3 linked regions of the Cohnella abietis genome follow. The protein of the gene in region 1 interacts with the protein of each later gene in a pairwise test. Links are inferred from orthologs where the notes say so. Each region holds a gene or a part of one and is shown in the gene's direction. Other genes may lie near its edges.

Region 1 (2,916 bases):
TTAACCTTGATTGAGAATGCGGCTAAAGAGCCTGAGATTATTGACGTGGCAACCTTGCTAAATGCTATGGGAGCTAAAATAAAAGGCGCTGGAACGGAAACAATCCGTATAGAAGGCGTTCAAGAAATGCATGGCTGTCGGCATTCTATTATTCCCGATCGCATCCAAGCTGGAACATACATGATAGCCGCTGCGGCAACTCGCGGCGATGTCCTTATCGATAATATTATTCCTAAGCATTTAGAAGCTATGACTGCTAAGCTGCAAGAAATGGGTGTCCATGTCTATGAGATGGATGAAGCCATTAGAGTTGTTGGTCAATCTCTCTATGAAGCAGTTGATGTTAAGGCGCTTGTTTATCCGGGATTTGCCACTGACTTGCAATCTCCGATGACTAGCTTGCTTACACAGGCTCGTGGAGTTAGTGTTTTGTCAGACAATGTGTACAACAATCGGTTTAAGCATGTTCCTGAGCTGGCCCGAATGGGCGCGCACATAAGGGTAGAGGGTCGCTCTGCCATTATTGAAGGCAGTCGGCTTAATGCGGCGAAAGTAAGGGCAGCCGATCTCCGTGCTGGAGCTGCGCTTGTTGTTGCTGCTCTAACAGTTGAAGAGGGTACGACTGAGATTACCGGAGTAGAGTACATTGACAGAGGGTATGAACGTCTTGTTACGCAGCTCAGTAACTTGGGTGCGGAAGTTTGGCGCGATGGTTAGAAGTGAATATTTTACCTTTGGAGTAAAAGTGGGGTTTCTATGACCGATTTAATGATGGCCGATTTGGAAGGGATGAAGCTGACGGAGCTATACAAGCTTGCGAAGCAGCACCAAATCAATAATTATGCACAGATGAAAAAGAAGGAACTCATTATCGCCATCCTCCGCGCACAAGCGGAGAGGAGCGGCTTGATGTTCATGGAAGGCGTTCTGGAGGTATTATCTGAAGGCTTCGGGTTCCTAAGACCTATTAATTACTTGCCGAGTGCGGAGGATATTTATATCTCTGCTTCACAGATCCGCAAGTTTGATCTTCGGACAGGTGATCTTGTCTCCGGTAAATGCCGAGCGCCCAAAGAAAGCGAAAGATATTTCGGGCTACTGCAGGTAAATGCCGTTAACGGCGTGACACCAGAAGCAGCTGCTGAACGTCTTCATTTTCCTGCTTTAACCCCGCTGTATCCGCAATCGAAGATTAAGCTTGAAACGTCACCCACCCATCTATCCACTCGCATTATGGATCTTATTGCTCCCGTCGGATTAGGTCAACGTGGATTAATCGTTGCTCAGCCTAAGGCAGGTAAGACTTTACTGCTTAAGGAAATTGCTAACAGTATCTCGATTAACCATCCAGAAATTGATTTATTCGTGCTTCTTATCGACGAGCGTCCGGAGGAAGTGACGGATATGCAGCGTTCGGTCAAGGGGGAAGTTATTGCGTCCACCTTCGACGAGGTTCCGGAAAATCATATTAAGGTTGCTGAGCTGGTATTGGAGCGGGCACTTCGTTTAGTAGAGCATAAGCGTGATGTCGTTATTCTATTGGATAGCATCACGAGACTTGCGCGGGCGTATAATCTCGTTGTTCCACCATCTGGACGCACATTGTCTGGGGGAATTGATCCGGCTGCATTCCATCGTCCTAAGCGGTTTTTTGGCTCGGCGCGTAACATTGAAGAAGGTGGAAGCCTGACCATTCTTGCTACAGCGCTAGTTGAAACGGGATCACGTATGGATGATATTATTTATGAGGAGTTTAAGGGTACTGGTAACATGGAGCTGCATCTAGATCGTAAGCTCTCAGAACGCCGGATTTTCCCTGCTCTCGATATTAGACGTTCGGGTACAAGACGTGAGGAATTGCTGTTGGATAAAGAAGCGCTCGACAAGCTATGGGCGATTCGTAAGAGCATGAATGATTCCATGGAGTACGTTGAAGGGTTTCTTAAGAAGCTTTCCAACACCAAAACAAATCAAGAGTTTCTTGATTCGCTGGACACCAGCGGGGGACCGGTTTCACCTAGCCCTTCACCTAGCTCTGGTGGAGGACGCCGCCCGCCGCGCAGCAGCTCCTCTTAGAGTGAGCTCTTAAGCGGAGATAGAGGAGGGCCTAGCATATGCATCTGGTATACGCAGACGAACAAGGTAATGTATTCGACCATCCTGAGCTGTTCGGAATAGCTCGTAGCGGTAATGATCTCGTGGAGCTTCTCGAAGAGGAGCTAATTCCTTTGCCAGCAGGAGCGACTCTAGTTGGTCTTCCGTTTACCCGACCGATCGGAATGGATCCGGTTAGCGGTGAAATGAAATTAATTCCTGGTGCTTATCAGGCGGTAGGGGCGTTGCTTCCGCAAGGCTTCACCCGCTTTTATGTTCCAGGATATTCTAAGACGGATAAGACGCAGAAATTTCCTTTATTCGGATATACGGCTGTCGTGTGGAAAGACGACGGCTTCTACGTGGCTGCGGGGCAGAGTGATGATCCTGAGCCATGGAATCCGGAAAATTGTGATCGAGCAGACTTGGAAATTCAAGTCGATCGTCTGCTTAAAACCTATCCGGACAATAAGCTATATAAGCACCTTTCTCACTGTGCACTAGAGTATGAATGCCTAACAGCTTCAAATACTTTTTTGCAACGCTTGGAGGGTGCCGTGCCTGTGTCCTTCTCCTGTAATGCCGGCTGTTATGGCTGTATTTCGGAGCAACCCGATGATAGTGGGTTTGTGGCGCCGCAGACTCGTCTTAAATTTAAGCCAGATGTTGAAGAAGTCGTCGAGATTATGCTTGAGCACTTAACGGAGCCTCGTTCGATAATCAGCTTCGGCCAAGGCTGCGAGGGAGAGCCCTCTACGCAAGCTCGAACAATTATCGAGGCGATTAAACGCGTACGAGAGAAAACCTCTCTTGGCTACATTA
Region 2 (2,755 bases), 5.6 Mb from region 1 along the record:
TAGAACGCAAGGTACTTATGCTATACCTGGACGGACGCTCTTATCAGGAAATTGCCGTTGATCTCGACAGGCACGTGAAGTCAATTGATAACGCTTTGCAACGAGTGAAGCGTAAGCTTGAGCGGTATCTTGAGGCACGCGACCTTGCTCAATAAGTAACTAGCACTTATATGGATCGTACCGGCAGCCGAAGCAGCGCGCTGCTTTTTTTATGCACTTATACAAGCTTAATCATCTTAGAGTTGATTATCTTTTGTTTCATATGGTTTAAGATAGATGCGAAAATGGAAGAATAGGTACAGGGTTGCTAGAGTAGAGTGTAATCTTCGACAGCAGAATGGTGTTCCAAAGGTAGGCTGGTGACACTTTTCGTTGACATCGATTACCCCCTGTGATAAATTATTTTAGTAACCTTAACGTGGCTTCTTATGCGCTGGCTCTGAATCATCGGCGAAACACCTGGATTCGTTGTCGTGGTGTCTTGTGAACACACGACGATTCCAAGATCAGCCTTGGTTCGCCAAGCTGAGGTTTCCGCTGCATGGTTGTATTTTTTTGAAGTTTTGATCCCGGGAGGTGGAAGGGATGCGGGTGATTATCACTCTAGCTTGCACGAACTGCAAGCATCGGAACTACACGTCGAGCAAGAACAAACGGACGCACGCCGATCGCATCGAGTTGAAGAAGTTCTGCAGATTTTGCAATGAACATACTCCTCATCGCGAGACGCGCTAAATCCTAGGAGGTATGAACGTGACTTTCCTGGCCAAAATGAAACAAAACTTTGGGTCCTTTTTTTCGTTTTTCGGTGATAGCTGGAACGAATTAAAGAAAGTCCGTTGGCCCAGCCGGAAAGAGCTCGTCAGCTACACAATCATTGTTATTGTGACGGTGCTGCTGGTTACGATCTACTTCTGGGTTCTGGACATCGGTATTTCATCCCTCGTCGATTTAATCATTTGACGCAGGAACCAAAGGTGGCTTTTCCATGGAGAAAAGATGGTATGTAGTACACACGTACTCCGGTTACGAGAACAAAGTTAAAGCTAACCTGGAGAAACGTGTGGAGTCTATGGGTATGCAAGACAAGATCTTCCGCGTCCTTGTGCCAATGGAAGAAGAAATTGTAAACAAGGACGGTAAGAAAAAGACGGTTATGCGTAAAGTATATCCCGGCTATGTTCTTGTCGAGATGGTACAAACGGACGATTCTTGGTACGTGGTTCGCAATACTCCGGGTGTAACTGGATTTGTTGGCTCCACAGGTTCGGGATCGAAACCAACGGCACTTCTTCCTGATGAAGTAGAAGGAATTCTAAAGCATATGGGAATGGACGAGCCGAAGCCGGTTATCGATTTCGAGATCAAAGAAAACGTTCGGGTTATGGTGGGTCCTTTTGCCAACTTTGTCGGATCTGTAGAAGAAATTCTGCCCGAGAAAAGCAAGCTTAAGGTTCACGTTAACATGTTTGGAAGGGAAACTCCGGTTGAATTGGACTTCACACAAGTGGAGAAGATTTAATCGATTAAGGGTTTCTTGAACGAGCGGGAGGGACGAGAGTTCCGTTAAACCGCATTATGGGTTAAGGAGGTGTGCATCATGGCAAAAAAAGTCATTAAATTGGTAAAGCTGCAAGTTAATGCGGGTAAAGCTAACCCTGCGCCACCGATCGGTCCTGCACTAGGTCAAGCTGGCGTAAATATCATGGCATTCTGTAAAGAGTTTAATGCTCGCACAGCAGATCAAGTGGGATTAATCATTCCAGTTGTTATTACTGTATTCGAGGATCGCTCCTTTACGTTTGAAACGAAGACGCCACCAGCAGCGGTATTGCTCCGCGTAGCTGCAGGAATCCCTAAGGGCTCCGGCGAACCGAACAAGAAAAAAGTTGCTACAGTTAAACGTGCGAAAGTACGTGATATCGCTGAGCAAAAAATGCAAGATCTTAACGCGGCTTCCGTTGAAGCAGCTATGCGTATGATCGAAGGAACTGCTCGCAGCATGGGCGTTGTAATCGAAGACTAATCGTTTGCAGCTGATATGGCTGACTAACGTAACGCGGTTCCTAGAACCGCTTGTGGGAGGAAACTTCCGTTAAAACCACAAAGGAGGAGAACAACTTGGCTAAACACGGTAAGAAATATGCAGAGTCCGTTAAGCTGATCGATCGCGATGCTACCTACGAATCGTTGGAAGCAATCGAGCTCGTGAAGAAAGCGGCAACAGCTAAATTCGACGAAACTGTTGAAGCGGCTGTCCGTCTCGGCGTTGATCCGAGAAAGCAAGATCAAGCTGTACGTGGCGTAGTCGTCCTGCCTCACGGCACCGGCAAAACGCAACGCGTTCTCGTATTCGCAAAAGGCGACAAGCTGAAGGAAGCTGAAGCTGCTGGCGCGGATTATGTAGGAGACGCAGACCTCATCGCTAAAATCCAACAAGGATGGTTCGAGTTCGACGTTTGCGTTGCAACTCCGGACATGATGAGTGAAGTCGGTAAGCTTGGCCGTATTCTCGGGGGTAAAGGTTTGATGCCTAACCCTAAAGCAGGCACTGTAACGAATGATGTTGCAAAAGCCATCGCTGAGATTAAAGCCGGTAAAATCGAATATCGTCTCGACAAAGCAGGTCAAATCCATGCACCAATCGGAAAGGTTTCGTTCGATTCTGAGAAATTGAATGAAAACCTTAATGCTCTGATTGAGGCATTGAGCCGTGCTAAACCCGCATCTTCCAAGGGCATTTACCTGAAGAACA
Region 3 (2,930 bases), 4.1 Mb from region 1 along the record:
TCATTAGCGCGGTTTGATTTTGTAGAAGGTGAACGTCAATCATTCACTGCATACTTATCTAGCGGAGTGCCTATTCATCGTACGAAGCTGGAGCGCGCTGATGAATTGTATGAACAGCATCGTGGTGTCATGTTGACTCCGCCTAGCTTAGAAGATCTAGACAGTATCCCGCCATGGACAAGGCATCGTTTAAGAATCCCGCCAAATTCTAAGCAGGATGTGTTTATTTCAGGAATCGGCTGGATCCAGACAAATGGTAAAACAGGAGCAACAGTTGATGTACATGCTCCGCGTGGAGTTAAAGTGATGCTAAGGGAAAGCATCCTATAATAATAAGCCGCTACGGGTGGGGAGTACGTACTTTGATGGATAGTAATACCGTATTATTTGGGGTCATCGGAGACCCTATTCGACATTCCAAATCTCCAATTATGCTTAACAGGGCTTTCAAGGAAAAGGGCATTAACTGCGCTTATGCCGCTTTCCATGTTGCGCCAAATCAATTGGAGCAAGCCATTGCAGGCGTTCGTGGCTTAGGATTCAGAGGATTAAACGTAACGATCCCGCACAAGATCGAAGTAATGGCGCTTCTCGATGAATTAAGCGAAGGCGCAAAGGCTGCAGGTGCAGTAAATACAATCGTTAATGAAAATGGTCGTCTAGTTGGCTACAACACAGACGGCATCGGATACGTGCGTTCCTTGAAGGAAGAGATTGAGCCAAGCCTAACCGGCAAAACAATTATCGTGTTAGGTGCGGGAGGTGCGGCTAGGGGAATAATATGGGCTTTAGCTCAGGAAAACCCGGCTGCGATCATTATTGCTAATCGCACGGAATCCAAAGCATCGGAGCTTGCGGCTTCCTTTTCCCTAGCTGGTAAGGTAACTTCAATCCCATGGAGCGATCTTCAAGAAGCTTGTAAGCAAGCGGACGTTGTTATCAATACGACTTCAGTAGGCATGTCTCCTAACATTGAGAAGGTGCCGCTCGATCCATCTTGGCTTAGGATTGGATCGGTCGCCAGTGACTTGATCTACAATCCACTTAAAACCGAGTTTCTTAAGCAGGCTGAGTTGCAGGGCTGTCGTATTCATGGAGGTTTAGGCATGTTCATCTATCAGGGGGCCTATGCTTTCGAATATTGGACTGGCCAACCAGCCCCCGTTGAAGAGATGCGCGCAGTAGTTATGGAGTCTCTATCGATAAAATAGAACGGATTGAACTAACTAGGTAATTCAGAAGTTTAGGGCAATTTTCACAATAGAAAGCAGGAAATTATATGTTAACAGGAAAACAAAAACGTCATCTTAGGTCGCTTGCTCATCACCTAACCCCAATTTTCCAAGTGGGTAAAGGCGGTACGAATGACCATCTTATTCGTCATATTGTGGAAGCCATTGAAGTACGTGAGCTGATCAAAGTATCAGTATTGACGAATTGCTCCGACGATCCTCGCGAAATCGGTGCTGAGCTGGCAGAACAATCTGGCTCCGAGCTTGCTCAGGTTATCGGCAAAACAATCGTTCTCTACAAAGAATCCAAAGATCACAAACAGATCGTGCTACCACGTCGCTCTAAGTAACGAAAGGGCGTGAGATTATGCGTAAAGTTGGTTTGCTCGGAGGAACGTTTGATCCAGTTCACAACGGCCATCTGCTTGCAGCGCAAGCGGCCTGTGAAGCAGCCAAGCTTGATGAAGTATGGTTTATTCCGACCTTGTCTCCCCCTCATAAGCCCCAGCCTGGAGAGAGCAGTGACAATCGCCGCCAAATGCTGGAGGAAGCCATTGCGACTAATCCCGCTTTCCGGGTAGAAGATATCGAATTGCAGCGCGAAGGCACTTCGTACACAATTGATACAGTTACTGCTCTGCAGGAGCAGTATCCCGATATTATGTTCTATTGGATAGTCGGATCCGATATGGTAAAAGACTTGCCTAATTGGCGGAAAATTAATGAGCTTGCCGAACGGCTGTCTTTTATCGGCTTAGAACGACCGGATCAGCCCGCTGATGATACTATGCTTCCGGTCTTCATTAGACGACGACTGCTAAGAGCGTCAATGCCTCCAATGGGCATTTCCTCCACCGACATTAGGCGACGGGTTAAAGAAGGGCGCTCCATCCGTTACATGCTCCCTGAGACGGTAATTGATTTCATTGTAAGGGGTCACTTATATGAATCTTGAAGTTTTAAGGGAAGCTACACGGCAGCAAATGCCTGAGAAGAGATGGAAGCATACACTTGGTGTTGTCGGGTCGGCTATCAAGCTTGCAAAGCGTTATGGTGGTGACCCGGTCAAGGCCGAGCTAGCTGCTCTATTGCATGATTACTCCAAAGCCTGGGCGATTGATCGGATGGAAATCATCATTCGTGAGCAGAATTTACCGCAGGATCTTCTCATTTATGATAAAGAGCTGTGGCATTCGCATGTAGGGGCATGGGCAGTACAGTCTGAGCATGGTATAACGGATGAAGAGGTTCTTGATGCGATTCGTTACCATACTTCTGGGCGGGAAAACATGACGAAGCTGGACAAAATCGTTTGTTTAGCGGATTATATAGAGCCGGGCAGAGATTTCCCTGGGGTGAGTAAGATTCGCGAACTCGCTAAACATAGTATGGAAGAAGCTTTAATTACAGCTTTTGGTTCGACCATTGAAGTGTTGATCGAACGTGGGAAACGTATTTTTCCATTAACCGTATTAACACGAAACGATCTTATAATGCAGTTAAAACAACAACAATCAAATAAAGATATAGAAAACGGAGGCTGAGACATGGCAGGAAGCTCAGAACAATTATTGAAAGCGGTGCTTAACGCAGCAGAAGAGAAAAAAGCACACGATGTCGTTGCCTTGAACTTACAAGGAATATCACTGATCGCGGATTATTTTGTTATTTGTCACGGAAATTCGGATACACAGGTGT

Evidence for each region. Proteins that work in one complex are often made in the same cells at the same time.
Region 2: the proteins of rho (region 1) and nusG interact in binary tests that used the Escherichia coli proteins (3 or more experiments, as listed by UniProt). The link is inferred for Cohnella abietis from one-to-one orthologs.
Region 3: the proteins of rho (region 1) and yhbY interact in binary tests that used the Escherichia coli proteins (3 or more experiments, as listed by UniProt). The link is inferred for Cohnella abietis from one-to-one orthologs.

What each region holds. Positions count from the first base shown.
Region 1 is NZ_AP019400.1:570,889-573,804, forward strand. It holds rho (transcription termination factor Rho), read left to right. Parts: upstream 1-756; coding sequence 757-2,076; downstream 2,077-2,916. Other genes in the region: KCTCHS21_RS02390 (UDP-N-acetylglucosamine 1-carboxyvinyltransferase), read left to right, coding at 1-717; KCTCHS21_RS02400 (radical SAM family protein), read left to right, coding at 2,115-2,916. UniProt on the Escherichia coli protein: Facilitates transcription termination by a mechanism that involves Rho binding to the nascent RNA, activation of Rho's RNA-dependent ATPase activity, and release of the mRNA from the DNA template.
Region 2 is NZ_AP019400.1:6,154,552-6,157,306, reverse strand. It holds nusG (transcription termination/antitermination protein NusG), read left to right. Parts: upstream 1-988; coding sequence 989-1,522; downstream 1,523-2,755. Other genes in the region: rplA (50S ribosomal protein L1), read left to right, coding at 2,122-2,755; rplK (50S ribosomal protein L11), read left to right, coding at 1,601-2,026; secE (preprotein translocase subunit SecE), read left to right, coding at 754-963; rpmG (50S ribosomal protein L33), read left to right, coding at 586-735; sigH (RNA polymerase sporulation sigma factor SigH), read left to right, coding at 1-155. UniProt on the Escherichia coli protein: Part of the processive rRNA transcription and antitermination complex (rrnTAC). The complex forms an RNA-chaperone ring around the RNA exit tunnel of RNA polymerase (RNAP).
Region 3 is NZ_AP019400.1:4,652,577-4,655,506, reverse strand. It holds yhbY (ribosome assembly RNA-binding protein YhbY), read left to right. Parts: upstream 1-1,279; coding sequence 1,280-1,582; downstream 1,583-2,930. Other genes in the region: rsfS (ribosome silencing factor), read left to right, coding at 2,780-2,930; yqeK (bis(5'-nucleosyl)-tetraphosphatase (symmetrical) YqeK), read left to right, coding at 2,177-2,776; KCTCHS21_RS20525 (nicotinate-nucleotide adenylyltransferase), read left to right, coding at 1,600-2,187; aroE (shikimate dehydrogenase), read left to right, coding at 366-1,211; yqeH (ribosome biogenesis GTPase YqeH), read left to right, coding at 1-330.